Regions from separate parts of the Kineococcus sp. NBC_00420 genome, predicted to be linked through region 3. Evidence: predicted binding sites of a transcription regulator. Region 3 holds the regulator's gene; each other region holds the start of a gene.
What was found. Region 3 encodes HrcA, which represses chaperone genes, less so after heat shock. Its sites were predicted from a motif close to GNTNGCACTCGGNNNNNCCGAGTGCNANC; they were not measured.
Positions count from the first base shown of each region.

Region 1: the regulator HrcA is predicted to act here: its motif matches at 2,575-2,603, upstream of groL (chaperonin GroEL).
Region 2: the regulator HrcA is predicted to act here: its motif matches at 6,037-6,065, upstream of OG218_RS05285 (acetolactate synthase large subunit).

Region 1 is NZ_CP107930.1:4,280,698-4,290,513, reverse strand. Features, by position in the region: gene OG218_RS21170 (methyl-accepting chemotaxis protein) at 1-659, shown strand, start outside; gene groL (chaperonin GroEL) at 767-2,395, opposite strand; gene OG218_RS21160 (cold-shock protein) at 2,706-2,909, opposite strand; gene OG218_RS21155 (DUF3263 domain-containing protein) at 3,354-3,653, opposite strand; gene OG218_RS21150 (uracil-DNA glycosylase) at 3,798-4,520, shown strand; gene OG218_RS21145 (aldose epimerase family protein) at 4,549-5,610, shown strand; gene OG218_RS21140 (LysR family transcriptional regulator) at 5,638-6,552, opposite strand; gene add (adenosine deaminase) at 6,619-7,644, shown strand; gene OG218_RS21130 (NtaA/DmoA family FMN-dependent monooxygenase) at 7,641-9,026, shown strand; gene OG218_RS21125 (purine-cytosine permease family protein) at 9,023-9,816, shown strand, end outside.
Region 2 is NZ_CP107930.1:1,065,283-1,075,098, forward strand. Features, by position in the region: gene OG218_RS05255 (cupin domain-containing protein) at 1-1,065, opposite strand, end outside; gene OG218_RS05260 (hypothetical protein) at 1,067-1,300, opposite strand; gene OG218_RS05265 (hypothetical protein) at 1,297-1,590, opposite strand; gene OG218_RS05270 (SGNH/GDSL hydrolase family protein) at 1,583-2,404, shown strand; gene ilvC (ketol-acid reductoisomerase) at 2,475-3,503, opposite strand; gene ilvN (acetolactate synthase small subunit) at 3,554-4,066, opposite strand; gene OG218_RS05285 (acetolactate synthase large subunit) at 4,066-5,901, opposite strand; gene ilvD (dihydroxy-acid dehydratase) at 6,294-7,985, opposite strand; gene OG218_RS05295 (aldo/keto reductase) at 8,076-9,816, shown strand, end outside.
Region 3 is NZ_CP107930.1:4,587,462-4,597,277, reverse strand. Features, by position in the region: gene OG218_RS22535 (Gmad2 immunoglobulin-like domain-containing protein) at 1-976, shown strand, start outside; gene dnaJ (molecular chaperone DnaJ) at 1,031-2,152, opposite strand; gene hrcA (heat-inducible transcriptional repressor HrcA) at 2,196-3,248, opposite strand; gene OG218_RS22520 (DUF3097 domain-containing protein) at 3,360-4,226, shown strand; gene OG218_RS22515 (DUF4870 domain-containing protein) at 4,248-4,670, shown strand; gene OG218_RS22510 (LLM class F420-dependent oxidoreductase) at 4,696-5,736, opposite strand; gene OG218_RS22505 (EVE domain-containing protein) at 5,795-6,244, opposite strand; gene hemW (radical SAM family heme chaperone HemW) at 6,287-7,492, opposite strand; gene OG218_RS22495 (metal-sensitive transcriptional regulator) at 7,582-7,872, shown strand; gene OG218_RS22490 (heavy-metal-associated domain-containing protein) at 7,869-8,105, shown strand; gene OG218_RS22485 (heavy metal translocating P-type ATPase) at 8,143-9,816, shown strand, end outside.

The sequences.
Region 1 (9,816 bases), 310 kb from region 3:
TCGGCACCGTCGCCGCCGCCGGGGAGGAGATGACCGCCGCGATCCGCGAGATCGCCACCTCCACCGCCGAGGCCTCCTCGGTCTCCGCCGACGCCGTGTCCAGCGCGTCGCAGGCCTCGGAGATCCTGGACCGCCTCTCCGCCTCCTCCCGCGAGATCGGCGACGTCGTCAAGCTCATCACCTCCATCGCCGAGCAGACGAACCTCCTGGCGCTGAACGCCACCATCGAAGCCGCCCGCGCGGGGGAGATGGGCAAGGGCTTCGCCGTCGTCGCCGGGGAGGTGAAGGAACTGGCCCAGCAGACCGCTCGGGCCACCGAGTCCATCACCACCCGGGTGGCGGCCACCCAGGCTGACGCGACCGAGGCCGCGTTCGCCATCGGCGGCATCAGTGAGGTCATCGCCCGCATCGACGGGTTGCAGGCCACCATCGCCGCGGCGGTGGAGGAGCAGTCGGCGACGACGTCGGAGATGGTGCGCAACGTCACCGAGGTCTCCTCGGGGAGTCAGGAGATCGCGTTGAACATCTCCGGCATCGCCGCTGCGGCGGATCAGACCACGGCGGGGGCGACCCACACGGCCACCACCGCGGGGGAGGTCTCGCGCGCCGCCGTCGAGCTCAACGAGCTCGTCGGCTCCTTCACCCTTCCCCGCGTCTGATCCCGCCCGACCCGGGTGACGGACGGGTCCGACAACGCCACGAGGGCGGCCTCCCTGATCGGGAGACCGCCCTCGCGGGTGGTGCAGGTGCTACGGAGTGGCTGGACTCAGAAGTCCATGCCGCCCATGCCGCCGTCGCCACCGGCCGGGGCCGCAGAGGCCTTCTCCGGCTTGTCGGCGATGACGGCTTCGGTGGTGAGGAAGAGCGCCGCGATGGAGGCGGCGTTCTGCAGCGCGGAGCGCGTGACCTTCACCGGGTCGTTGATGCCCGCGTCGAGCAGGTCCACGTACTCGCCGGTCGCGGCGTTGAGGCCGTGTCCGGTGGGCAGGTTGCGGACCTTCTCCGCCACGACGCCGCCCTCGAGGCCGGCGTTGATGGCGATCTGCTTCAGCGGAGCCTCGATCGCGACCTTGACGATGTTCGCCCCGGTCGCCTCGTCGCCGACGAGCTCGAGCTTCTCGAAGGCCAGCACACCGGCCTGGATGAGGGCGACGCCACCACCGGCGACGATGCCCTCTTCGACGGCAGCCTTCGCGTTGCGGACGGCGTCCTCGATGCGGTGCTTGCGTTCCTTGAGCTCGACCTCGGTCGCCGCGCCGGCCTTGATGACGGCCACGCCGCCGGCCAGCTTGGCGAGACGCTCCTGGAGCTTCTCGCGGTCGTAGTCGGAGTCGCTGCGGTCGATCTCGGCGCGGATCTGGCCCACGCGACCGGCGATGGCGTCGGCGTCGCCGGCACCTTCGACGATGGTGGTCTCGTCCTTGGTGACGACGACCTTGCGGGCGCGGCCCAGCAGGTCGAGGTCAGCGGTGTCGAGCTTGAGGCCGACCTCCTCGGAGATGACCTGGCCACCGGTGAGGATGGCGATGTCGCCGAGCATGGCCTTGCGGCGGTCGCCGAAGCCCGGGGCCTTGACGGCGACGGACTTGAAGGTGCCGCGGATCTTGTTCACGACCAGGGTCGCGAGGGCTTCGCCCTCGACGTCCTCGGCCACGATCACGAGCGGCTTGCCCGACTGCATGACCTTCTCCAGCAGCGGGAGCAGGTCCTTCACGGTGGAGATCTTGGAGTTGAGGATGAGGATGTAGGGGTCCTCGAGCTCGGTCTCCTGACGCTCCGCGTCGGTGACGAAGTAGGGCGAGATGTAGCCCTTGTCGAAGCGCATGCCCTCGGTGAGCTCGAGCTCGAGCCCGAAGGTGTTGCTCTCCTCGACGGTGATGACGCCTTCCTTGCCGACCTTGTCGAGCGCCTCGGCGATGAGCTCGCCGATCGAGGCGTCACCGGCGGAGATCCCGGCCGTGGCCGCGATCTGCTCCTTGGTGGTGACTTCCTTGGCGGCGGCGACGAGCTGCTCGGTGACAGCCTCGACAGCCTTCTCGATGCCGCGCTTGAGGCCCATCGGGTTCGCACCCGCAGCCACGTTGCGCAGACCCTCGCGGACGAGCGCCTGGGCGAGGACGGTCGCCGTCGTGGTGCCGTCGCCGGCCACGTCGTCCGTCTTCTTGGCGACTTCCTTGACGAGCTCGGCGCCGATCTTCTCGTACGGGTCCTCGAGCTCGATCTCCTTGGCGATGCTGACACCGTCGTTGGTGATCGTGGGGGCGCCCCACTTCTTCTCAAGGACGACGTTGCGGCCCTTGGGGCCGAGCGTCACCTTGACCGCGTCGGCGAGCTGGTTCATCCCGCGCTCGAGACCACGACGGGCCTCTTCGTCGAAGGCGATGATCTTGCTCATGCCTGGTGTTCCTCCCAGAAGACGGGCGGTGGGCGGTCGGTCGGGTGCCCGCGACGGACGGCCGACCTGAACCGGGGTCACGTCCCCCAGCGCCTGTCGACCTCACCGGACCGGCCAGGGAGCTTCGCTCCCGGGTCGAGTGCAGTTGTCACTCTCGACTCGAGAGTGCCAACGCCAATGTTGGCACTCTCACCCCCCGAGTGCAAACCCCCGGAGGCCTCGGACGGTGCGCGAGTGCGGGCGGGCTGGTGCCCGGCCTCCGGGAGGACCGGGGGCCGGGCACGGTCACGCCGGGGGGCGCCGCGCCGGGTCAGACGGCGCGGACGCTCTCGGCCTGGGGGCCCTTCTGGCCCTGCCCGACCTCGAACTCGACGCGCTGACCCTCCTCGAGGGAGCGGTAGCCGTCGGCCACGATCGCGGAGTAGTGGACGAACACGTCCGCCCCACCGTCGTCGACGGTGATGAAGCCGAAGCCCTTCTCGGAGTTGAACCACTTCACGGTGCCCTGAGCCATTGCCTTCTCCTGGTGGTGCAGCGAGCGGAAGAACGGCGCCGGCGGGCACCGGAGCCGGGTCTCACGCTGCCCGCGGCGACGAGAGCCGAGGGCGACGCCCGACGTGCGCCCCCCGAGAGGACGTGTCCGTCGAACTGATCGACCGGGGCTCAGATTAGTGCGGGGAGGGGCTGGTGGGACAGGGTTCGAGGAACCTCGTCTTCACGAAACGGTCACGTCGTCCTCACCGCGGCAGACACCCGAGAGGCGTCGCTCAGAGCACCCGGCCGGCGACGTCCAGCAGCGGACCGGCCACGGACCGGACCGCGACCGCGAGACCGCCGACGACGAGGGCCGCGACCAGCAACCAGACCAGGACGAGCACGGCGACACCGACCGGTCCCCGACGGGTCCGGTGGGCCCCGCGTCGGGCGAGCAGGTGGGGCGAGCGCCCGCGACGAGCGCTCAGGGCTGCACGCCGAGACGGCGGGCCGAACGGGCGCGCTGACGGCTGGTGCGCATCCGGCGCAGCCGCTTGACCAGCATCGGGTCGTGGGCGAGGGCGGCCGGGGAGTCGATGAGGGCGTTGAGCAGCTGGTAGTAGCGCGTGGGCGAGAGGTCGAAGAGCTCGCGGACGGCCTGTTCCTTGGCGCCGGCGTACTTCCACCACTGCCGCTCGAAGGCCAGGATCTCGGCGTCGCGGCGACTCAGCCCGTCGGGCAGCCCCCCGGGCTGCTCCTCGAGGGACGGGACGTCTCGCTCGATGCGCGCCGATGCGTCGTTCCGCTCCACGTCATGACCCCTCTCACCGCGGCCTCCGGAACCGGGGGCCGGGCAGGAGTCTAAGAGGGCATCACACCCGTGTCGTTCACCTCGGCGGGCGCGTCCGGGCTCGGTACCGTCCCGTGCGTGACTCCCGCCGCAGCGCCCCCACCCGCCCCTTGCTTCCCGCGCACGGACGACGATCCGGCCGGACTCGGCCTCGACGACCTCGACCCGGGCTGGGCCCGCGCCCTGGCGGGGGTGCGCGACGACCTGGTGCGGCTCTCCACCGCGCTGGCCGCCGAACCCGCGCCGTGGCTGCCCGCCCCCGAGAACGTGCTGCGGGCGTTCCGGCAGCCCTTCGACGGCGTCCGGGTGCTCCTGGTCGGGCAGGACCCCTACCCCACCCCCGGACACCCGATCGGGCTGAGCTTCGCCGTCGAGCCGGACGTCCGGCCCCTGCCGCGCAGCCTGGTCAACATCCACAAGGAACTCCTCACCGACACCGGCGTGCAGGCGCCCGGGCACGGCGACCTCTCCTCCTGGTCGCGGGCCGGGGTCCTGTTGCTGAACCGGGTGCTGACGGTGCGCGCGGGCGAGTCCGGGTCGCACCGCAAGCTCGGCTGGCAGGCCGTCACCGACGCGGCCGTCCGGGCCCTGGCCGCGCGGGGCGGACCGCTCGTGGCCCTGCTCTGGGGTCGCGACGCGCAGACGGTCGCTCCCCTGCTGGGCGGGGTGCCGGTCGTCACCGGGGTGCACCCCAGCCCGTTGTCGGCCTCGCGGGGGTTCTTCGGTTCCGCTCCGTTCAGCCGCGTCGACGAACTCCTGCGGGCCGAGGGGGGCGACGGGATCGACTGGCGGCTGACCTGAACCCCGGGGCGTGCGGCAGGATCGCGGCATGACCGCGACGTTGCACAGCACCCCCTTCGGCCGGACGCGACGCGGGGAACCCGTCGAGCGGTGGGAACTGCGCCTGCCCTCCGGGGCGAGCGCCGCCGTCCTGACCCGCGGCGCGACCCTGCAGCAGGTCCGCGTCCCCGACGCCTCCGGCCGGATCGGCGACGTCGTCGTCGCCCTGCCCGACGTCGCGGCCTACGAGGCCGCCGACGGCTACCCCGGTGCCGTCGTCGGACGCGTCGCGAACCGCATCGCCGGCGGACGCTTCCGGGTGGACGGGGTGTCCTTCGCGGTCCCCGTCAACGACGGCACGAACGCTCTGCACGGGGGTTCCGAGGGTTTCGACCAGCGCGTCTGGACCGCCACCGAGGTCTCCGTGGACGGGGTTCCCGGGGTGCGGATGTCGTTGCGCAGCAACGACGGCGACATGGGTTTCCCGGGGGCGCTGGACGCCTGCGTCACCTACTCCCTGCGGGAGGAGGGCGGTTCGGTGTCGTTGCGCCTGGACTACGTCGCGACCGCGGACGCCGCCACCCCGGTGAACCTCACGAACCACGCCTACTTCGCCCTCGACGGCGCGGGCCCGGTCGAGGACCACGTCGTGCGGCTGTCCGCGTCGCGCTACCTGCCGATCGACGCGAACCTCGTCCCGACCGGTGAACTCGCCCCCGTCGAGGGCACCCCGTTCGACTTCTCCACCCCGACCCGCATCGGCGAGCACCTCCGCGATGCGGACGAGCAGCTCCTCACCGCCGGCGGCTACGACCACTGCATGGTGCTGGACGGCCCCGGTTCCCTGCGGCCGGTGGCCACCGTCTCCGGCCCGCGCAGCGGACGTTCGCTCGAGGTCCGCACCGACCTGCCGGGCCTGCAGTTCTACACGGGGAACTTCCTGACCGGCGCGTGGCGGACGATCGAGGGCCGGCCCGTGCGGCAGGGCGACGCCCTCTGCCTGGAGACGCAGTTGCTGCCCGACGCGGTGAACCAGCCGCTGCTCGGGGATTCCGTGCTGCGCCCGGGTGCGGAGTTCACGACGACCACGGAGTACTCCTTCTCCGTGTGAGCACCGCCGTCGCGGACCGGTGGCCCCCTAGAACGAGGCCAGCAGGTCCGCCACCGCCGGTCGTTCGTCGTCGACGAGCGCCAGCAGCACGAGGCGCAGCGGGTCCAGCCCCCGCAACGGCACGAAGGCGATGTCGTCGGAGCGGTGGCCGGCGGCGACGACCTCCGCGGTGATGGCCATCGCCCGTCCGGAGGCGACGAGGGCGAGCATCTCCTCGACGTTCTGGGCGGGCGGACCCACGACCCGGGGGACCGCGCCGGAGGGGCGGGGCTCGACGAGCCACACCTCCCGGTCGTAGCCCGCGTCGACGATGGGCTCGTCGTCGAGGTCGGCGATGTCGATCGAGGTCTCGCCGGCCAGCCGGTGCCCGGCCGCGAACACCGCCACCCGCTGGGTGTCGGCGACGTGCACCGCGCGCACCCGCGCGTCCAGCACCTCGTCCGGGCCGGCGTTGAGGAAGACCACGTCGACCCGGCCGTCGGCGAGGCTCGCGACCTCCTGCCCCCAGGGGACGTGGCGCAGCACGACGTCGAGGTCCGGGCTCTCCTGGGAGGCCTGCACCAGCCGGGTCGAGACCCAGCGCGGGGTCGAGGTGCCGATGCCGACGGCCAGCCGTTCGCGTTCGCCCTCCTCCGCGATGCGCCGCGCGCGCACCAGCGCCCGGTCCAGGAGTTCGGTGATCCGCGTCGCGTCGGCGACCAGCGCCTGCCCGGCGGGAGTCAGCGCGGACCCCTCGCGGGCCACGCCCCGCGCGTCGCGGAGCACCAGCCGGCCCCCGACGAGCTGCTCCGTGCGCGCGATCGCCTGACTCAGCGCGGGCTGGGAGACCTGCAGCGAGACAGCCGCTTCGGTGAAGCTGCGCTCCCGGGACACGGCGAGCAGGTAGCGCAACGAGCGCACGTCGAGCTCGCCGCCGCTGCGTCCTGCACCACGCTGATCCACGGGATGGATGCTCTCAGAAGGAACGCTTGTGCGACACGTGGCACGTTCGCGCCTACGTTGAGCAGGGTGCGTTCCCTGACCGCCCTGCCCAAGGTGCACGTGCACGCCCACCTCGACGGGTCCTACCCGCGCGAGGCCGTGCTGGCCCTCGCCCGCCGCCGTGGCGTCCCGCTCGAGCTGCCCGTGCGGGGCGGTCCCGCCGCCACCGGGGAGGGCTGGTCCGACGTCTGGGCGTTCTTCGAGGCCTACGGCCGGGTGCCCGCCCTGGTGGCGGACCTCGACGACCTGGCCGGCCTGTGCCGCGCGCTCGTCGCCCAGGAGGCGGCCGAGGGCGTGGTCTACCTCGAACCCGCGATCGAACCCCAGCTCTACGCCCCCCGGCTCGGGAGCCTGCGCGAGGTGACCCGGGTCGTCGTCGACGCCCTCGGCGAGGCCGGACGGGAGCACAGCGTCGAGGTCGGCTCGATCCTGACGCTGAACACCGACCAGGACGAGCCGATCGCCGCCGAGCTCGCCGCGGTCGCCGCCGAGTTCGCCGGCCGCGGGGTGACCGCGTTCGGGACGGCCGGGTTCGAGGAACCCTCGGGCCTGCAGCGCTTCACCGGGGCGGCCGCGACGGCCCGGGCAGCGGGCCTGCCGGTCGTCGCGCACGCCGGGCAGACGGGCGGCTGGGAGTGCGTCGCGGAGGCGATCGACGTCCTGGGCGCCACCCGCATCTCCCACGGCGTCCGCTCGGTCGAGAACCCGGCCTTCGTGCGCCGCCTCGCCGACGAGGGCATCGTGCTCGACGTCGCCCCCGTCTCCAACGTGGCGCTCGGCATCGTCCCCACGCTCGCCGCGCACCCCGCCCCGCTCCTGCACGCCGCGGGCGTGGGGATCACCCTCAACGCCGACGACCAGCTCTGGTTCGGTCGTGGCGTCAGCCACCAGTACGCCGTGGCGCGCGAGGTGTGGAAGCTGAGCGACACCGACCTCGCGGCCCTGGCCGGGCACGGTCTGCGGATCGAGGGCATGAGCCCGGCGACCCGGCACCGCCTCGGCGCGGGTCTCCTCGACTGGCTGGAGCGCAGCCCGGCGGGCGTCCCCGCGTGAGGGAACCGCACCACCTGTTGCTGAGCGCCTTCGAGATCAACGGCCCCAACCTCACCAGCCAGGGGTTGTGGGCCCACCCCGAGCAGCACACCGACCGCTACCTCGACCTCGCGCACTGGACGTCGCTGGCCCGGCTCCTCGAGGACGGGGGTTTCGACCTGCTGTTCCTGGCCGACTCCCCCGGCTACCCCGTGCTCGAGGGCCGCACCCCGGCCGTGACCTTCGAGCAGGGGGTCGAGATGCCGACCAACGACCCCCTGCTGCTGGTCCCGGCGATGGCCGCGGTGACGAGCCGGCTCGGGTTCGCGGTGACGTCCTCGACGAGTCTGGAGGGCCCCTACCCGAACGCCCGGCGGTTCGCGACGCTGGACCACCTCACCCGCGGGCGCATCGGCTGGAACGTCGTGACGACGTCGGCGGGGGTGGTCAGCGCGCTGCACGGACGCGAACCGCTGCCCCGCCACGACGAGCGCTACGACATCGCCGACGAGCACCTCGACCTCAGCTACCGGTTGTTCGAGGGCAGCTGGGAGGACGCCGCCGTCCTGCACGACAAGGCGACGCGGCGCTACGCCGACGCGCGTCGCGTCCACGAGGTCCACCACCACGGCCGCTACTTCCACTGCGACGGCTACTTCAAGGTCGAGCCCTCCCCGCAGCGCACCCCCGTCCTCTTCCAGGCCGGCGCCAGCGAACGCGGTCGGGAGTTCGCGGCCACCCACGCCGAGGTGGTGTTCCTGCAGGGCCGCGACGCCGGGACGCTGCGCCGCCAGGTCCTCGACCTGCACGCCCGGGCCGCCCGGCACGGACGCGGCCCGGGGTCGCTGCGCACCCTCGTCGGACTCACGGTCGTGCTGGGGCGCGACCGGGACCACGCCCGCTCCCGCCTCGAGGAGTACCTGTCCTGGGTCGACCCGGAGGCCGCCCGCGCCTACTACGCCTCGATGACCGGCGTCGACCTCGCTGCCCTGGACCCCCGCGGGAACTTCTCCGACGTCCGCACCGAGGGCGGGCGGACCCAGGTGGAGCGCTACCGGGACGAGACGGTGGCCCACGCGCGCGCCGACTTCCTGCGTTTCGGGATGCGGGAGTTCGTGTTCACTGGCACGGCGGGCGACGTGGCCGACGCCATGGAGGCGCTGGTGCGGGAGACGGGGATCGACGGGTTCAACCTCACCCCGTTCGTCGTACCGGGCTCCTACGCGGAGTTCTGCGAGCAGGTCGTCCCCGAACTGCGCCGGCGGGGCACGCTGGCGCCACCACCCGGTCGCGACGCCCCAGGCCGTACGCTGCGGGAGGTGGTCTTCGGTCCGGGCCGCACGAGGCTGCCCGCCGACCACCCCGCGGCCCGGTACCGCCATCCTCCCGAGGAGTCGACGTGAGCGAGATCCCCGCCACCCCCGAGACGAGGGTGGGCGGTGTCGACGTCGAACTGAACGGCATCAACACCGTCGCCGAGTCCGAACGCCACGGCAGGCCACGCGACCTGTTCTGGCCGTGGTTCGCCGCCAACGTGTCCGTCCTGGGAGTCAGCTACGGCTCGTTCGTCCTGGGTTTCGGGATCTCGTTCTGGCAGGCCACGGCCGTCTCGATCGCCGGGGTGTTCCTGTCCTACGTGATCGTCGGCCTCGTCGCGATCGCCGGGAAGCGCGGTTCGGCGCCCACGATGACGTTGTCCCGCGCGGCCTTCGGGGTCGACGGGAACCGCCTGCCCTCGTTGGTGTCCTGGTTGCTGACGCTGGGCTGGGAGACGTCGCTGGCGGCCGTCGCCGTGCTCGCGACGGCGACCGTGCTGGACCGTCTCGGAGCCGGTGGGGGCACGGGCACGAAACTCGTCGCCCTCGTGATCGTCGTCGGGCTGATCGTGCTCGGCGGAACCCTCGGGTTCAGGGTCATCATGCGGATGCAGCGCTGGATCACGGTCGTCACCGCGGTGCTGACGGTCCTCTACATCGTCTTCGCGGCCGACTCCATCGACCTGGACGCGGTGAACGCCCTCCCGGCCGGGAACGCCGCGGCGGTCGTCGGGGCGTTCATCCTCGTGATGACGGGTTTCGGTCTCGGGTGGGCCAACGCGGCGGCGGACTACTCCCGCTACCTCCCGCGCGAGGCCTCCAGCGGCGGGGTCGTGTTCTGGACGACGCTGGGTTCCTCGCTCGGCCCGGGCGTGCT
Region 2 (9,816 bases), 3.5 Mb from region 3:
CCGCCGGTCCGGGAGGACGAGGTCCACGGTCTCGCCCGGGCCGCTCACCCGGGGACGCACCCCGCGCCGGACCCGCACCGCGCGGTCCGGGGTCAGGGTGCGGGCGGCCTCGTCCTGGGTGAGGACCCCGACCGGTTCCGGTGGCACCGCACCGGCCCGCCGCCGGGCGACGAGGCGTTCGACCGCGTCCTCGTCGAGGGTGTCGAGCCAGCGTTGCGCGGCGGCACGGAACTCCTCGACGTCCTCCGGGGTCGGCACTCCGGGCAGCGGCAGCGCACGACGCAACGCCACGTCCCCGGTGCCGGCGGAGGTCACCGCGTCGGTGAGGACGTCGGCCCACGTCGTGGCGAGCACCCCGATCGTCAGGTGGATGGACCGGTCCTCGGTCGTGCGCGCCGAGTGCAGCCAGCCGCGGGGCAGGTACAGGGCGTCGCCCGGTTCCAGGACGGTGTCGATGACGGCGGGCCGCCCGCCGACGGGGTCCGGGCCGAGTCGGGTGGAAGGCTGGGACTTCAGCGGGAGTTCCACCGCGGGTGGGTGGATCGTCCAGTGCTTGCGCCCGTCCACCTGGAGCACCACGACGTCGTGGGTGTCGTGGTGAGGGTTGAAACCCTGCGCCCCCGGCGGGGTCACGTACACGTTGACCTGGCACTGGTGCCCCAGGTCCTCCGCGAGCTGGGAGCAGAACGACTGCAGCGCAGGCCAGGTGCGGTGCAGGGCCTGGAGGACGATGGTCGCCCCGTCCGCGTGGGCGGCGGCGATGCGCTCGGAGTCCGGCAGGTCGGACAGCTGCTGGTTGCCCGCCACCGCGCGACGGGTGTAGCTCGCGCGGGGCAGGGGCGTTCCGTTCTTCACCAGGGAGAAGAACGGGGTCCGCAGCGCCCGCGGGCCGAGGAGTTCGTCCACGTCCGCGGGCGCGAGCAGGTCGTGGACGGAGCCGCGACCGCCCTCGGCGGCGCGGTCGGCGGCCCGGACGAGCAGCGGAGCGGCGTTCCAGTGCTCCTCGGCGAGGCGGTCGGCAGCCTCCCCGAAGCACCGCCGCAACGCCGGACCGGCGCTCGTCACGTCAGGATCCCGCGGGGTCACTGCCCGCCGGGTCGCTGCCGCTCGGGTCGACCTGGGTGGAGTCGGAGTCGCCCGAGTCGGAGTCCCCGCCCTCGCCACCGTCGGGGTCCACCCCGGCCGGGTCGGAACCCGAGGGGTCCACCTGGGTGGCGTCGCTGTCGCCGGAGTCCGCGTCGCCCCCGGGGGTCGAGGCGGAGGTCGTCGTCGTGATGTCGTCGTCGCTGAGGTTGCTCATGGGCCCACCCTGGCACCCACCTCCCGGCGGGGCACCTCCGAGCCTCCCGGGGACGTGACGCGATGTGCCTGCGCGGTGAGCGCCCGACTGCCAGACTCGTCCTGCTCCACCCACTCGACGACGAGCCCGCCGGAGGCGCACGTGCCCAGGTCCAGGATCTCTCCCAGGTTTCCCAGCGCGCTCGCGGCGGCGGTGGTGGGGGCTGCGCTGGTGGTGGGCAGCGCCGGGAGCGCGGCGGCCCAGGGACCACCACCGCCCAGGCTGAACCCGGCGGGGGCGAAGGTGGCCACCCTCGGCGACTCCTACGCCTCGGGTGAGGGCGCGCCCGCGGCCGGGGCGACGCCGTGGGTCAGCGACGTCTACGGCGACAGCGGCGCCGACGGCTGCCACCGCTCCGCGCTGAGCGGTCACACCGTCTTCGGGACGGGTCTGCTGCGCGGCGACGCCAAGGCCTACGTCAACGCGTCGTGCAGCGGCGCCACCACCGTCAGCCTGGTGCGGGGGTTCAAGGGGGAACGCTCGCAGCTCGACGCCCTCGGGCCGCGCACGAAGACCGTCACCCTGAGCATCGGCGGCAACGACGCCGGGTTCGGCAGCGTGGCCACGGCGTGCAACACCGTGGCGACCGTCCCCGGCGCACCCTCCTGCCAGGCCGCGCTGGCGGGTTCGGCGGCCGCCCTGCGGGCGCTGACCACGGCACCCGCCGGGGGCACCACCCCGCTGGAGCAGACCTACCGCGCGGTGCTCGCGAAGGCGCCGCACGCCGTCCTGGTCGTCACGGGCTACCCGCTGCTCTTCCCCACCGGCGCAGCGTCCCCGCGCTGCGACGTCATCCAGCCCGCGGCCCGGACCGCGATCAACACCGCGACCCTGCAGCTCAACGCGGCGGCGAGCGCCGCGACAGCCGCCGTCGGGGGCCTGTACGTGGACCTGGTGCGCCCCTTCACCGGGCACTCCTCCTGCGAGGCCGACCCCGCGGCGTCGTGGATCAACACGATCGTGCCGCGCGACCCGGTGCTCAGCTTCCACCCCGGCGCCACGGGACAGGCGGCCATCGCCGCGCGCCTGCAGGAGATCCGCTGCTTCGTGCGTCCCGGACGCTGACCAGGGACACCCCGGACGCACGAGGGCCCCGCACCACCGTGGTGCGGGGCCCTCGTGACGACGGGGTGCGTCAGCGGGCGGCAGAACCCTCGACGTAGTCGGAGTCGTCCGACTTCACCCAGGACATGAGCTTGCGCAGCTCACGGCCGGTGGCCTCGATGGGGTGCTGCTCGGCGGCGGCACGCAGCTTCTTGAACTCCGGCGCGCCGGCGTCCTGGTCGTCGATGAAGCGCTGGGCGAAGGTGCCGTCCTGGATGTCCTTGAGGACGTCCTGCATGCGGCCCTTGACCGAGGCGTCGATGACACGCGGGCCGGAGACGTAGTCGCCCCACTCGGCGGTGTCCGAGATGGACCAGCGCTGCTTGGCGATGCCGCCCTCGTACATGAGGTCGACGATCAGCTTCAGCTCGTGCAGGCACTCGAAGTAGGCGACCTCGGGCTGGTAGCCGGCCTCGGTGAGGACCTCGAAACCGGTCTGGACGAGGGCGGACATGCCACCGCAGAGGACGGCCTGCTCACCGAACAGGTCGGTCTCGGTCTCCTCGGTGAACGTGGTCTTGATGCCGCCGGCGCGCAGGCCGCCGATCGCCTTGGCGTAGGCGAGACCGAGGTCCCACGCGGAACCCGTCGCGTCCTGCTCGACGGCGACGATCACGGGGACGCCGCGGCCGTCGACGTACTCGCGACGGACGAGGTGACCCGGGCCCTTGGGGGCGACCATGACGACGTCGACGTCGGCCGGGGGCTTGATGTAGCCGAAGCGGATGTTGAAGCCGTGGCTGAAGAACAGCGCCTTGCCGGCGGTGAGGTTCGGCTCGATCGCCTCGGCGTAGAGACCGCGCTGCAGGTGGTCCGGCACCAGGACCATGATCACGTCGGCGGCCTTGGCGGCCTCGAACGGGGTCAGGACGGTCATGCCCTGCTCCTCCGCCTTGGCGCGGCTCTTCGAGCCCTCCTTGAGGCCGACGACGACGTCGACGCCGGAGTCGCGCAGCGACAGCGCGTGCGCATGGCCCTGGCTGCCGAAGCCCAGGACCGCCACCTTCTTCCCGGTGATCTTGGACAGGTCGGCGTCGTCGTCGTAGAACATCTCGGCCACGTGGGGTTCTCTCCTCTGGATCTTCTTCGTCGTACAGGGGGTGTTCGGGTTCAGGCGGAGCGGAGCGCCCGGTCGGAGATCGCGCGCCCACCGCGGGCGAGGGCGACCGACCCGGACTGGACCAGCTCGCGGATGCCGAAGGGTTCCAGCACGCGCAGCAGCGCGGCCAGCTTGTCCGGGCTCCCGGTGGCCTCGACGGTCACGGCGTCGGGGGCGACGTCGACGACGTGCGCGCGGAACAGCGCCACGGTGTCGAGCACCTCCCCGCGCGCGGAGGCGTCGGCGCGGACCTTCACGAGCAGCAGTTCGCGCTGGACGGAACCGCCGTCCTCGAGCTCCACGATCTTCAGGACGTTGATCAGCTTGTTGAGCTGCTTCGTCACCTGCTCCAACGGCTGCGACTCCACGTCGACGACGATGGTCATCCGGGAGATGTCGCTGCGCTCGGTCGGTCCGACCGTGAGGGAGTGGATGTTGAAGTTCCTGCGCGCGAACAGCGACGTGACGCGCATCAGGACACCGGGTCGGTTCTCGACCAGGACGGACAGGGTGTGCTGGGACATCAGGAGATCACCTTCTCGGGGCCGGACTCGTTGTCGCCCTCTTCCTCGCGGTCCCACTTGGGCGACACCCCGCGGGCGTACTGGATCGCGTCGTTGCTCACGCCGGCCTCGACCATCGGCCAGACCATGGCGTCGCGGTGCACGCGGAAGTCGATGACGACGGGCACGTCGTTGATCGCCATGGCCTTCTCGATGGTCGCGTCGACGTCCTCGGCCTTGTCGCAGCGCAACCCGACGCACCCGTAGGCCTCGGCGAGCTTGACGAAGTCGGGGACCGGCGCGGCGTGGGTGCCGTGGTGGTCACCGGAGTTCAGGTCGGTGTTGGAGTAGCGCTCGGAGTAGAAGAGCGTCTGCCACTGCCGGACCATGCCCAGGCTGGAGTTGTTGATGATGGCGACCTTCACGGGGATGCCGTTGAGGGTGCACGTCGCCAGTTCCTGGTTGGTCATCTGGAAGCAGCCGTCGCCGTCGATCGCCCACACCACGGTGTCCGGTTTGCCGACCTTGGCGCCCATGGCCGCGGGGACCGCGTAGCCCATGGTGCCCAGCCCGCCGGAGTTCAGCCACGTGCGCGGGTTCTCGTACTGGACGAACTGCGCCGACCACATCTGGTGCTGCCCGACCCCGGAGACGTAGATCGCCTCGGGACCGGCGATGGCCCCGATCCGGGCGATGACGTGCTGGGGGGCGAGGGTGCCGTCGTCGGACTCGGTGTAGCCCAGCGGGTACGTCGCCTTCCAGGACTGGGTGAGTTCGGTCCAGGCCGTGAGGTCGGCGCGCCCGTTCTCGAACTCGGCGGCCACGGCCGTGGTGAGCTCGGCGATGACGAGCCGGGCGTCGCCCACGATCGGGACGTCGACGGCGCGGTTCTTGCCGATCTCGGCCGGGTCGATGTCGGCGTGGATGACCTTGGCGTGCGGGGCGAAGCTCGGCAGGTCGCCGGTGACGCGGTCGTCGAAGCGCGCGCCGAGGGTGATGAGCAGGTCGGACTTCTGCAGCGCCGTCACGGCCGCGACCGTCCCGTGCATCCCGGGCATGCCCAGGTTGTTCGGGTGCGAGTCCGGCAGTGCACCGCGCGCCATCAGCGTCGTGACCGCCGGGATGCCGGTGAGGTCGGCCAGCGCGGCGAGCTCCGCGGAGGCGTCGGCCTTGATGACGCCACCGCCGACGTAGAGGACGGGGCGCTCGGCCGCGGCGATGAGCCGGGCGGCCTCACGGATCTGCTTGCCGTGCGGCCGCGTCACCGGGCGGTAGCCGGGCAGGTCGATCGTCTCGGGCCAGGCGAAGGACGTCGTCGCGGTCAGCGCGGACTTGGCGACGTCGACGAGGACGGGGCCGGGGCGGCCGGTGGCGGCGAGGTGGAAGGCCTCGGCGATGACGCGGGGGATGTCGGCCGGATCGGTCACCAGGTAGTTGTGCTTGGTGATCGGGATGGTGATGCCCGCGATGTCGGCTTCCTGGAACGCGTCGGTGCCGATGGCCTTGGCGGCGACCTGCCCGGTGATCGCGACCATCGGGACGGAATCCATGTTCGCGTCGGCGATCGGGGTGACGAGGTTGGTCGCCCCGGGACCGGAGGTCGCCATGCAGACGCCGACCTTGCCGGTGGCGACCGCGTACCCCTCGGCCGCGTGGCCGGCGCCCTGCTCGTGGCGGACCAGGATGTGCCGGACGTGCGGGGAGTCCATCAGCGGGTCGTAGGCGGGCAGGATCGCGCCCCCGGGCAGACCGAAGACGACCTCGACCCCTACCGCCTCGAGCGAACGGATGAGGCTCTGCGCGCCGGTGAGCTTGGCGACGGGGAGCTTCGGGTCCAGTGGCAGCTGCTCTGGCATCTCTGGTGTCCTCCTCGGGCGGTGCCGTTCACGGTCGTCGTTCAGTCCCGGACGCCCGGCAGATCGGTCCGCCGGACGCAAAAAGACCCCTCAGCCAGGGAAGGCGTGTGAGGGGTCGCGCGCTCGGCCGAACTGGTCAGCCGGCGCGCTGTCCGATGGCTACGAGGAACCGCATGTGCCGAAGGTAGCCCCTGCGTGGGGAGATGTCAGCCACGGGGTCACCGCGTCTCACATCGTGGACACGTGGTCCACGAGTTGGACGGTCTACCGGCTCGTGCGGTCGCGGCGGGGGGATCGTTGCCTCCACGGTGTCACTAGACGTCTTCGTGGAGGCAACGATCCCGCAGGACGTCACGGCGGAGGCAACGATCCCACCCGGCCGCGCCCCGAGGTCAGAGGCAGACGGCGCCGAGGGAGGCGGACTGGACCTGCTTGGCGTACTTCGCCAGCACCCCGCGCTTGAAGACGGGGGGCAGCGGCTCCCAGCCCTCGCGACGGGACTCGAGCTCCTCGTCGGAGACCAGGACCTCGAGGGTCTTGCCCGCGACGTCGAGGCGGATCCGGTCGCCGTCGCGCACGAAGGCGATGGGGCCGGCGTCGACGGCCTCGGGGGCCACGTGGCCGACGCAGAGGCCGGTGGTCCCGCCGGAGAAGCGGCCGTCGGTCATCAGCAGGACGTCCTTGCCGAGGCCGGCGCCCTTGATCGCGCCGGTGATGGCGAGCATCTCGCGCATCCCGGGGCCACCCTTGGGGCCTTCGTAGCGGATGACCACGACGTCGCCGGCCGAGATCGTGCCGTCCTCGAGCGCGTCCAGCGCCGCGCGTTCGCGTTCGAAGACGCGGGCGGTGCCCTCGAAGACGTCGGAGTCGAACCCGGCGCTCTTCACGACGGCACCGAGGGGGGCGAGGTTCCCCTTGAGGATGGTGATGCCGCCGGTCTTGTGGATCGGGTTGTCGAGGGCGCGGAGCACGACGCCGTCGACGTCGGGCGGGGCGATGTCGGCGAGGTTCTCGGCCATCGTCTTGCCCGTGACCGTGAGGCACTCACCGTGCAGCAGACCGGCGTCGAGCAGGGCACGCATGACGACGGGGATGCCGCCGATGCGGTCGACGTCGACCATGACGTGGCGGCCGAAGGGCTTGAGGTCGGCGAGGTGCGGGACCTTCGCCGCGACCCGGTCGAAGTCGTCCAGGGTCAGCTCGACCTCGGCCTCGTAGGCGATCGCGAGCAGGTGCAGGACGGCGTTGGTGGAACCGCCCAGGGCCATGACGACGGCGATGGCGTTCTCGAACGCCTCCTTGGTGAGGATCTGGCGCGCGGTGATCCCCTTCGAGAGCAGGTTCACGACGGCCTCGCCGGACTTGCGGGCGAACCCGTCGCGGCGACGGTCGGTGGCGGGCGGGGCGGCGCTGCCGGGCAGCGACATCCCGAGCGCCTCGGCCGCGGCGGCCATGGTGTTGGCGGTGTACATCCCGCCGCAGGCACCCTCACCCGGGCAGATCGCGCGTTCGATGGTGTCGACGTCCTCGCGCGACATCAGCCCGCGGGCGCACGCCCCGACGGCCTCGAAGGCGTCGATGAGGGTGACCTCGTGCTCGCTGCCGTCGGAGAGCTTCGCCCGGCCGGGCAGGATCGTCCCGGCGTAGAGGAAGACGCTCGCGAGGTCGAGGCGGGCGGCGGCCATCAGCATGCCGGGCAGCGACTTGTCGCAGCCGGCGAGCAGGACGGAGCCGTCGAGGCGCTCGGCGCTCATCACGGTCTCGACGGAGTCGGCGATGACCTCGCGCGAGACGAGGGAGTAGTGCATCCCCTCGTGCCCCATCGAGATGCCGTCGGAGACGGAGATCGTCCCGAACTCCAACGGGTAGCCCTGGGCGGCGTGCACGCCGTCCTTGACGGCCTTGGCCAGGCGGTCCAGGGGGAGGTTGCAGGGGGTGATCTCGTTCCAGCTCGAGGCCACCCCGATCTGGGGTTTGACCCAGTCGTCGTCACCCATCCCGACGGCGCGCAGCATCCCGCGCGAAGCGGTCGCCTCCAGGCCGTCGGTCACGGTGCGACTGCGGGGTTTGATGTCGACGGTCACGGGGTGAGTCTAGGCACGCGGCTCACGGTCCCCCGTTGACCCGCCCCCACCGGGATGGCTACCGTGGGCGACGTCGTGAACGTTCACGAGATGACCGTTCCCGATGCGACCGTCACCCCCCGGCTCGAAGGAGCGCCTCCCGTGTCGTCCACCTCCCCCACCCGCTGGGCCGTCGTCGGCCCGGGCAACATCGCCCGGCGCTTCGCCGGCCAGCTCCCCGCGGCGGGCCACGAACTCGTCGCCGTCGGTGCCTCCCCCACCGCGGCCGGCGCCGAGCGCGCCCGGGCCTTCGCGGCGGAGTTCAACCCGGACGCCTTCGTCGGCGACTACGACGCCGTGCTGGCCCGCGAGGACGTCGACGCCGTCTACGTCAGCACCGTGCACGTCACCCACGCGCAGCTCGCCCTGGCCGCGGTCCGCGCCGGCAAGCACGTGCTCTGCGAGAAGCCCCTCGCCCCCAACAACGGCCAGGTCATGGCGATCGTCGACACCGCCCGCGCCAGCGGCGTGCACTTCCTCGAGGCGTACATGTACGCCCACCACCCGCAGACGGCGAAGCTCCTCGACCTCGTGCGGTCCGGGGCGATCGGCACCGTCCAGCACGTCGACGCGAGCTTCGCCTTCGCGACCGGCGGGAAGACCGGGCGCCTCTACGACGCCGACCTCGCCGGCGGCGGGATCCTCGACGTCGGCGGCTACCCCGTCTCGGCCGCGCACCTCGTCGCGGGCGCAGCGCTCGGCCGGCCGGCGGCCGTCACCGGGTTCTCCGCCCAGGGCACCGTGGGCGAGACCGGCGTCGACGAGTGGGCCGTCGCCTCGATCACCTTCGCGGGTGGTGTCACCGCGTCCGTGCGCACGGGCGTCGCGCTCTCCGACCCCGAGACGATCACGGTGTACGGCTCCGGCGGGACGATCCACCTCCCCGACCCGTGGACGATCCGCGGCGAGACCCGCGTCGTCCTGACCCGGCCGGGCCAGGAGACCGAGACCTTCGAGTTCGACCCGGAACTGCCCGAGAACAAGGCCTACGCCCGCGAGGCGCAGGCCCTCGTCTCCGACGAGACCCCCGCGTTCACCCTCGACGACACCCTCGCGGTCTCGGCCGTGCTGAACCGCTGGCGGGACGCGATCGGGCTGCGCTACCCCTTCGAGACCGACACCGCGAACATCCCCACCGTCTCGGGTCTCCCGCTGCAGCGCCGCGAACCCACGGCCATGAAGTACGGGAAGGTCGAGGGACTGGAACGCCCCGTCTCCCGCCTCGTCATGGGGTGCGACAACCAGCCGGACCTCGCCCACGCGTCGGCCATCTTCGACGCGTTCGTGGAGGCCGGCGGGAACACCTTCGACACCGCGTGGCTCTACGGGATGGGCAAGTACGAGAAGCTGTTCGGCACGTGGCTGACCAACCGCGGCATCCGGTCCGAGGTCAACGTCATCGTCAAGGGCTGCCACACCCCGCACAACGACCCGGAGTCGCTGACCCGGCAGTTGTTCGAGTCCTTCGAGCGGCAGGGCCACGACCACGCCGACGTCTACATGATGCACCGGGACAACCTCGACATCCCCGTCGGTGAGTTCGTCGACGTCCTCGACGAGCACGCCAAGGCCGGTCGCATCAGCGCCTACGGCGGTTCGAACTGGTCGCCCGCCCGCGTCGACGAGGCGAACGCCTACGCCGCGGCGAACGGCAAGCAGCCGTTCACGGTGCTGTCCAACCACTTCGGCCTCGCCGAGGCCTACGACGTGCCGTGGGCCGGGTGCCTGCACGTCACCGACCCCGAGTCGAAGAAGTGGCTGACCGAGCGGAACATCGCCCTGCTGCCGTGGT
Region 3 (9,816 bases):
CCGTGGCGGGCTGGTGGCGGCGGGGGTCGCGGCCGTCGTCGTCGTCGGTGGCGGCGCCTTCGCGCTGACCCAGCGCGGGGACGACAACGTGACGACGGTGGCCAGCACGGCGTCCTCGTCGACCTCGCCGTCCTCGTCGACCCCCTCCACCTCGTCGAGCACGCCGGCGGCGGACTCGACCCCGATGTCCTCGCAGCCCACCGGCTCGGGGGGCACCTCGGCGGCCACGTCGCTCACCTCGGCCCCGGCGACCTCCACGGCGGGCGGGACGGGGGGCACGCTGCCCACCGGTGCGACGTCGGTGCCGGTGTACTGGCTGGGCGGGCAGCCGGCGAAGCTGTACCGCGAGTACGTGAAGGCCGGGTCGGGCGCGAACGACGCGACGAACGCGTTGCGCGCCATGCTGTCCGGCTCCCCCACCGACCCGGACTACTCGAGCCCCTGGTCGAAGGACGCGACCGCGACGGTGAGCGAGTCGGGCGGCAAGCTCGTGGTGGACGTGGCGGCCTCCGCGGCGTCGGGCTCCACCGGTGACGCGACCCTGGCGTTGCAGCAGCTCGTCTACACGGTCACGGCGGCGGCGGGTGACGACCAGCCGGTCGAGCTGCGGGTCGGCGGCAAGGCGGGGCAGTCGGTGTTCGGGACGAGCGTCCCGGCGTCGCTGTCGCGGGCGCCGCAGGCCGACGTGCAGGCCCCGGCGTGGATCACCTCGGTGTCCCCGAGCGCCGGTTCGGTCACGGTGAAGGGGGTCGGGACAGGTTTCGAGGGGACGCTGCTCTACACGCTGACGAACGCCGCGGGCGCGGAGGTCGCTCGGGACTCCGTGCAGGCCGGCGCGAACGGCACCTTCGCGGAGTTCTCGTTCACGGCGGCGGTGCCGGCGGGGACCTACACCCTGTCGGTGTTCGCCCCCGACGAGTCCGACGGCGAGGGCTCGGGCCCCGTCGGCGACACGAAGACCGTCACCATCCCCTGACCCTCCTCCCGTTCCGTGATCTTGCTGGGTCTCCCAGCAAGATCACGGTGCGGGTCAGCGACCGGAGAAGCGGCCGCGCAGCTTGGAGAAGACGCCCTGGTGGGCGGGGCCGAGCTTGCCGGCCGGCCGGACCTCGCCACGCAGTTCGGCCAGGCGGCGGATCAGCTCCTCCTGCTCGTCGTCGAGGTCGCGGGGCGTCGTGACCTCCAGGGTGACGAGCAGGTCGCCGCGGCCCTGGGACCGCAGGTGCTCGGCGCCCTTCTGCCTGAGGGTGACGACCTCGCCGCCCTGGGTGCCGGGGCGGACCTCGACCTCCTCGTCACCGTCGAGGGTCTCCAGCGGGATGCTCGCGCCGAGCGCGGCCGCGGTCATCGGCACGTGCAGGGTGCAGAGGAGGTCGTCGCCGTTGCGGGTGAAGACCGGGTGCGGGCGTTCGTGGATCTCGACGTAGAGGTCACCGGGGGGACCGCCGGCGGTGCCGACCTCGCCCTGCGAGGCGAGCTGGATGCGGGTGCCCGTGTCGACGCCACCGGGGATGCGGATGGTCAGCGGGCGGCGGGCGCGGATGCGGCCCTCACCGGAGCACTCCAGGCACGGCGAGGGCAGCACGGTGCCGAAGCCGCGACAGGTGGGGCAGGGCGCGCTGGTCATGACCTGGCCGAGCAGCGAGCGGACGACGCGCTGCACCGAGCCCTGGCCGTGGCAGATGTCGCAGGTCTGGGGGCTGGTCCCCGGCTGGCAGCAGGAGCCCTGGCACGTGGTGCACAGCACGGCGGTGTCGACCTGGATGGAGCGTTCGCCGCCGAACGCCGCCTCGGCGAGGTCGACGTCGACGCGGATGAGCGCGTCCTGGCCGCGTTGGGTGCGGCTGGCGGGAGCTCCCGCCCGACCGCCCCCGCCGCCCTGGCCGAAGAACGCGTCCATGATGTCGGAGAAGCCGAACCCCTGGCCGAAGCCGGCTCCGCCGCCGCCGGGCATGGACCCGCCGCGGTCGTAGGAGGCGCGCTTGTCGGGGTTGGAGAGCGTCTCGTAGGCCTGCGAGACCTCCTTGAACTGCTCCCCCGCGTCGGGGTTCACGTCCGGGTGGAGCTTGCGCGCGAGCTTGCGGTAGGCGCGCTTGATCTCCTCCGCCGAGGCGTCGCGGGAGACGCCGAGGACGTCGTAGTAGTCGCTCACGAGGTCGTGGTTCTCCTGTCGGTCTTCATCACGGGGCCGAGCTTCACTGGGACAGGATGCGTGAGACGTAGCGTGACACCGCACGCACCGCTGCCATCGTCGTCGGGTAGTCCATGCGGGTCGGCCCGAGCACGCCGAGGCGGGCGACGACGGTGTCCGGGCCCGTGCCGTAACCACTGCCGTAGCCGCTGGTCACGACGGAGGTGCCGTCGAGACCGAGGTGCAGGTTCTCGGCGCCGATCCGCACGGTGAGACCGCCGCGGTCGGCGTCCTCGGTCAGCTCCTGGACGAGGCGCAGGAGGACGACGTGCTCCTCGAGGGCCTCCAGGACGCTGCCGAGGGAGGTGCTGAGGTCGGCGCCGGACTTCACGAGGTTCGCGGTCCCGGCGATGACGACGCGTTCCTCCAGCCCCGCGGTGAGGCAGTCGCCCAGGGCGACGGCGACCTCCGCGGCGACGGCGAGGTCGCCGGGCGGGGTCTGCTGGACGAGGTCGGTGAGGTCGTCGCGGGCGTCGCGCAGCCGTTTGCCGACGACCCCGGCGTTGACGCGAGTGCGCAGGGCGGCGAGCTGGAGGCCGAGGGACTCCGGGTCGGCGGCGGAGCGGACGTCGAGGACGCGCTGCTCGACGCGACCGGAGTCGGTGATGAGCACCAGCAGCGCGCTGCGCCCGCCGACGGGGACGAGCTCGACGTGGCGGACGGCGGCGCGCGAGAGCGAGGGGTACTGCACGACGGCGGCCTGGCGGGTGATCTGCGCCAGCAGCCGGACGGTGCGGTCGACGATGTCGTCGACGTCGTCGGCCCCTTCGAGGAAGGTCTGGATCGCCCGCTTCTCGGCCGGCGTCATGGGTTTCACGTTGGCGAGGCGGTCGACGAAGAGGCGGTAGCCCTTGTCCGTGGGGATGCGTCCGGCGCTGGTGTGGGGCTGGGTGATGTACCCCTCCTCCTCCAGCACGGCCATGTCGTTGCGGATGGTGGCCGGGGAGACGCCGAGCTGGTGACGCTCGACGAGCATCTTGGAGCCGACGGGTTCGTGGCTGGACACGTAGTCCTCGACGATGGCGCGGAGCACCGCGAGCCTGCGGTCGTCGCTCATCCCGTCCCCTCTCCCCACTGGCACTCGTGTCGTTCGAGTGCCAAGTCTAGGCCGTCACCGCACGGCCGCGCCTCCCCCGTCAGCCACACGCGTCTGGTTAGCGTTCCGCGCGTGACCCGTTACGAAGACCGGTACGGCGGCGACGTGCTGTCCTCCGACCCGCACGCCCGCACGAACCCGAAGCCCACGCACCGCGACGAACCCGCCGTGCACGGCCTGGTCGTGGAGGACGTGGAGACCGGCTGGGTCGGGGCCGTCGTCCGGGTGGAGAAGAGCGGTGGTGTCCACGTCGTCGTCCTCGAGGACGGTCGCGGGCGCACCCGGACCTTCCCGCTGGGCCCGGGGTTCTGGGTCGAGGGGCAGCCCGTGCGCCTCGTCGCCCCGAAGGCCGCGGCCCCCGTGCGGGACACCCGCACGGCCAGCGGTTCGGTGGCCGTGGCCGGGGTGGGCGCGCGGACGGCGCGCGCCTCGCGGATCCTCGTCGAGGGCCGGCACGACGCCGAGCTGGTCGAGAAGGTGTGGGGCGACGACCTGCGGATCGAGGGGGTCGTCGTCGAGATGCTCGACGGGGTCGACGACCTCGACGCCGCGATCCGCTCCTTCGCCCCGCAGCGCGGTCGGCGGATCGGGGTCCTGGTCGACCACCTGGTGCCGGGGTCGAAGGAGTCCCGGATCGTGGCGCAGGTGTCGAAGAGCCCGCACGTGCTGGTGCTGGGTCACCCCTTCATCGACGTCTGGCAGTCGGTGCGCCCGGAACGCCTGGGGTGGCAGCGGTGGCCGACGATCCCGCGCGGGCAGGACTGGAAGCACGGGATCCTCGCCGAGCTCGGCTGGCCGCACGCCACCCAGGCCGACGTCGCGCACGGCTGGAAGCGGATCCTCGGCACCGTCCGCAGCTTCGCCGACCTGGAGCCCGCGCTGCTCGGGCGGGTGGAGGAACTGGTGGACTTCGTGACGGCCGACCTGGACGACCGCTGAACGACGCGCCAGGATCGGAGGGTGAGCAACCCCCAGCACCCGCCGCCCCAGCAACCGCCGATGTACTCCCCCGCGCCGATGACGCCCGCGGACGAACGGATGTGGGGGATGTTCGGCCACCTCTCCGCGATCGCGGCGTCCCTGATCGGACTGCCCTTCCTCGGGCCGCTGATCGTCTTCCTGGTCTACAAGGACCGCAACGGGTTCGTCCGCGGGCACAGCGCCGAGGCGCTGAACATGACGATCTCGGTGATCGTCTACGAGATCGTCCTGTCGATCGTCTGCGGGCTCATCACCGCGGTGACCCTGGGGTTCGGCTCGCCGATCTTCGTCCTGCTCGGGGTACCGGGGATCGTGTTCCTGGTGTTCGCGATCCTCGCGGCCGTCGCGGCGAACAGCGGCCGGGTCTACCGCTACCCGCTGATCTTCCGCCTGGTGCGCTGACCCCTCCCGGTGCGCCGGGCGGGGTTCAGGCGATGGCGCGCAGGTCCGCGGTCCGGGCCTCGAGGTCGCCGGCGAGGGGGATGACCGACACGGTGGTCACCCCGGCGGCGGCGTAGTCCGCCAGCCGGTTCCGCACGTGCTGCGCGGAACCCACCAGGCAGGTCGCGTCCAGGAACCCCGCGGGGACGGCGGCGGCGGCCTCCCGGTGCCGTCCGGCCAGGAAGTGCTCCTGGACCTCGTCGACGGCGTCGGAGAAGCCGAGGCGGCGACCGAGGTCGGCGTAGAAGTTCTTCTCGCGCGACCCCATGCCCCCCAGGTACAGGGCGACGTAGCGACGGACGGGGAGTTCGGCCCGGGTCCGCTCCTCCCCCGTCGCGTCGGTGAGCAGCAGCGCGACGCTGGCCGTGACCTCGAAACCCTCGGCGGGCCGGGGGCGCAGGGCGAACCCGGAGCGCAACTGGTCGAACTGCGTGGAGGAACCCTCCGGCACGAGGAACAGCGGCAACCACCCGTCGGCGATCTCGCCGGCGAGGGCGACGTTGCGCGGGCCGACGGCGGCGAGGTGGATCGGGAGGTCGGGGCGGGGCGGGGGTTGCATGAGCTTCAGCGGGATCCCCGGGCCGCCGGGCAGCGGCAGCGTGAGGTGTTCCCCGGCGTACTCGGAGGTCTGACGCGCGAGCAACCGCCGCACGACGTCGACGTACTCGCGGGTGCGCCCCAAGGGTTTCGCGAACGGCTGGCCGTACCACCCCTCGGCCACCTGCGGACCCGAGACGCCGAGCCCCAGGCGGAACCGGCCCCCGGAGATCCCGTCGAGGGTCGAGGCGCTCATCGCGGTCATCGCGGGGGTGCGGGCCGGGATCTGCAGGACGGCCGAGCCGAGCCCGATCCGCGACGTCCCCGCGGCCAGCCAGCCCAGGACGCTGACCGCGTCGGTGCCGTAGGCCTCGGCGACCCAGGCCGAGGCGTAGCCGGCCTCCTCCGCCGCTCGCGCCAGCGACAGCGCCTGCGCCGCGGCGGGGCCGATCTCACCGGTGAGGTAGCCGAGGCTCAGTCCGAGGTCCACCCGCCCGACCCTAGACCTCGGTGCAGGACCGGCAGGGCCCGGTCAGGGCGCGGTCGGGTCACGCAGGTACCGCGCCGAGCACGAGTCCGGCGAGCAGGGCGAAGTCCTGCGGGTCCAGGGGCACGAGGCCACGACGCAACCGGTACCCCCAGTTCGCGGACGCGGTCAGCACCAGCCGGTCCCGGACCTCCTCGAGCGCGACCGGCTGCACGGGTTCGTAGTCGACGAGACGACGGAACGGCCGGAAGGAGCTCCCGGGCGCCATGACCTGCTCCGCCTGGAAGGTCTCGTCGTCCGCGACGACACCGAGCGCGGTGAACGCCCGGAGCGGGACCCTGCCGCCCATCTCCTCGGTCGGGGAGTAGTAGACGAAACCGTCACCGCGCCGGAACCGGTCCAGCCCGGAACGCTTGCCGTGCTGGACCTGCGCGAAACCCTGGCGGACACCGATCCGCACGTGGGCGGCACTGGCGACGCCGAGCCAGGCGCGTTCTGGGAGCTTCTCCATGCCGGGCAGTCTCACCGGAGAAGGTGACATCTCCTGTCAGGTTCAGGCCAGGAGCCGACGCACGACCGCGTCGGCCAGCAACCGGCCGCGGCGGGTCAGCGCGACCCGGCCGCCGGGGGCCGGCTCGAGGAGGCCGTCGAGGAGCAGCTGGGCGGTCTCCGTCCGCACCCCCCACCAGGCGGGGTCGAAACCCTCGGACAGCCGGGACCGCAGCAGCACGTCCTCGACGCGGCGGTCCTCGGCGGCCAGGACCTCGCGGGCGTGGGCCGGGGACTCCCCGGCGCCGATGCGGCCGGCGTAGGCCGTGGGGTGCTTGACGTTCCACCACCGCACGCCCCCGACGTGGCTGTGCGCTCCGGGGCCGATCCCCCACCAGTCGCCGCCGCGCCAGTAGGCGAGGTTGTGCCGGCAGGCGAAGCGGGGCTCACGCGCCCAGTTGCTGACCTCGTACCAGGAGAAGCCTGCGGCCGCGAGGGTGTCGTCGACGATCTCGTACTTGTCGGCCTCGTCGTCGTCGGAGGGTTCCGGGACCTCGCCGCGGCGCATCTGCCCGGCGAGCTTCGTCCCCTGCTCGACGATGAGGGCGTAGGCCGAGACGTGGTCGGGTTCGCAGGACAGCGCCGCGTCGAGGCTGACGCGCAGGTCGTCCAGCGACTCCCCCGGCGTGCCGTAGATGAGGTCGAGGCTGACCTCCAGCCCCGCCTCCCGGGCCCAGCGCACGGCGAGCGGCACGCGGGCCGGGTCGTGGGTCCGTTCCAGCACGGCGAGGACGTGCGGGACGGCGGACTGCATCCCGAAGGACACCCGGGTGAAACCCGCCGCGGCGAGGCGCTGCAGGCCCTCGGGGGTGACGGAGTCCGGGTTCGCCTCGGTGGTCACCTCGGCGCCGGGCGCGATGCCGAGTTCGTCGCGGACGGCGCCCAGCATCAGCTCGAGGTCGGCGGCCGGGAGCAGCGTCGGGGTCCCGCCGCCGAAGAAGACGGTCTCGGCGGGCCGGACGGCGTCCCCGAGCACGCGGGCGGCGAGGTGGACCTCCTGCGCGGCGGTCGCGGCGTACGCGGCCTGCGAGCCACCACCGCCGAGCTCGGTGGCGGTGTAGGTGTTGAAGTCGCAGTAGCCGCAGCGCACCGAGCAGAACGGGACGTGCAGGTAGACGCCGAAGGTGCGGTCCGCCGCGCCGCGCAGGGCGTCGGGGGGCAGCGACCCGTCGGTCGGGACGGACTCGCCGTCGGGGAGGGTGCTCGGCACGCCCCCAGTGTCACCCCGCCGCCGCCGCTTCGTCTTACCCCTAGGGGGTAGGGGTTGCAGGAGGAACCCCAGGGGGGTATCAAGGAGTCATGGAGAACGCAGTCGGGTACGCCGGCGAGAAGGACGAGGTCCTGAAGCGCCTGCGCCGGATCGAGGGCCAGGTCCGTGGCCTGCAACGCATGGTCGAGGAGGACGTCTACTGCATCGACGTCCTGACGCAGGTCTCGGCGGCGACGAAGGCCCTGCAGGCCGTCGCGCTGTCGCTGCTCGACGACCACCTCGGGCACTGCGTCGCGCAGGCGGTCGCCGAGGGTGGTCCGGTCGCGGACGCCAAGATCAAGGAAGCCAGCGCAGCCATCGCGCGGTTGGTGAAGTCATGAGTGACGTCGGGAGTGAGGCGACGATGAACGAGTTCGACGTGTCCGGCATGACGTGCGAGCACTGCGTGCGGGCGGTGACCGAGGAGGTCTCGGCCCTGCCCGGTGTCACCGACGTCCGCATCACCCTCGTGCCCGGCGGGAACTCCACCGTGCACGTGACGAGCACCTCCCCCCTCGACCGGGCCGCGGTCACCGCCGCCGTGGACGAGGCGGGGTACGAGCTGGCGGAGTGACCCGGTGAGCGATCGGGTCGAACTGCTCATCGGCGGCATGACGTGCGCGTCCTGCGCGAACCGCGTCGAGAAGAAGCTCAACCGGATGCCGGGCGTCGAGGCGAGCGTCAACTACGCGACGGAGAAGGCGCACGTCCTGCTGCCCGTCGGCACCGCCGTCGAGGCGGCGATCGAGGTCGTCGAGGCGACGGGTTACACCGCCACCGTGCCCACCCCCCTCCCTGAGCGCGAACCCGTGGTCTCCCAAGGGGATCCGGCGACGGAGGTCCTGCGGCGCCGGGTCCTGGTCTCCGCCGCGCTGGGGCTGCCCGTCCTGCTGCTCTCGATGGTCCCCGCCCTGCAGTTCACCAACTGGCAGTGGCTGGCCCTCACCCTGACCGCCCCGGTCGCGGTCTGGGGTGCGTGGCCGTTCCACCGCGCCGCGTTCGTGAACGCCCGCCACGGTGCGGCGACCATGGACACCCTCGTCAGCCTGGGCGTGATCGCCGCGTTCGCCACGTCGCTGGTGTCGCTGTTCCTCGGTGACGCGGGGATGCCCGGGATGCACATGGAGTTCTCGCTCTTCGGCTCCACCGGCGACGAGCTCTACCTCGAGGTCGCCGCGGTCGTCACCGTGTTCGTGCTCGTCGGGCGCTACCTGGAGGCCCGGGCCCGGCGCAGTTCCGGCGCCGCACTGCGGGCCCTGCTGGCGTTGGGGGCCAAGGACGTCGGGCTCCTCGACGACACCGGGGAACGTCGCGTCCCGATCGCGGAACTGCGGGTCGGGAACCGGTTCGTCGTCCGCCCGGGTGAGACGGTCGCGACCGACGGCACGGTGCTCGAGGGATCCTCCGCCATCGACCTCAGCATCGTCACGGGTGAGACCGTCCCCGTCGAGGTCAGCGCGGGTGACGCCGTCGTCGGCGGCACCGTCAACGCCGGCGGCCGCCTCGTCGTGCGGGCCACGCGCGTCGGGGCCGACACCCAGCTCGCCCGGATCGGTCGCCTCGTCGAGGCGGCCCAGTCGGGAAAGGCTGCGGCGCAACGACTCGCGGACCAGGTGTCGGGGATCTTCGTGCCCGTCGTCCTCATCGGGGCGGTGGCGACCCTCATCGGCTGGCTGCTGGCCGGGGCCTCCCCCGGTGCGGCCCTGACGACGGCCGTGGCGGTCCTCGTCATCGCCTGTCCGTGCGCGCTCGGGCTCGCGACCCCGACCGCGCTGCTGGTCGGCACCGGGCGCGGCGCCCAGCTGGGGATCCTCGTGAAGGGCCCGGAGGTCCTGGAGTCCACCCGCCGCATCGACACCGTCGTGCTCGACAAGACCGGCACCGTGACGAGCGGCCGGATGGCCCTCGTCGACGTCGTGCCCGCGGCCGGGGTGTCCCCCGAGGACCTGCTGCGAGCGGCCGGTTCGCTCGAGGACGCCTCGGAGCACCCCGTGGGCCGGGCGCTGGCCGCCGGGGCCCGGGCGCGGGTCGCGCTCTCCCCCGTGCGGGACGTGGTCGCCGCGGCGGGGGCCGGGATCGCCGGCGTCGTCGACGGTTCGCCCGTCCGCGCTGGTCGTCCCGACTGGGTGGGGGTTCCCGTGCCCGCGGAACTCGCCGGCGCCCTGGAGCAGGCCGAGTCCGCCGGACGCACGGCCGTCCTGGTCGCCTCCGCCGGCCGGGCCCTCGGCGTGCTGTCGGTCGCGGACACCGTGCGCGACACCAGCGCCGACGCCGTCGCCGGTCTG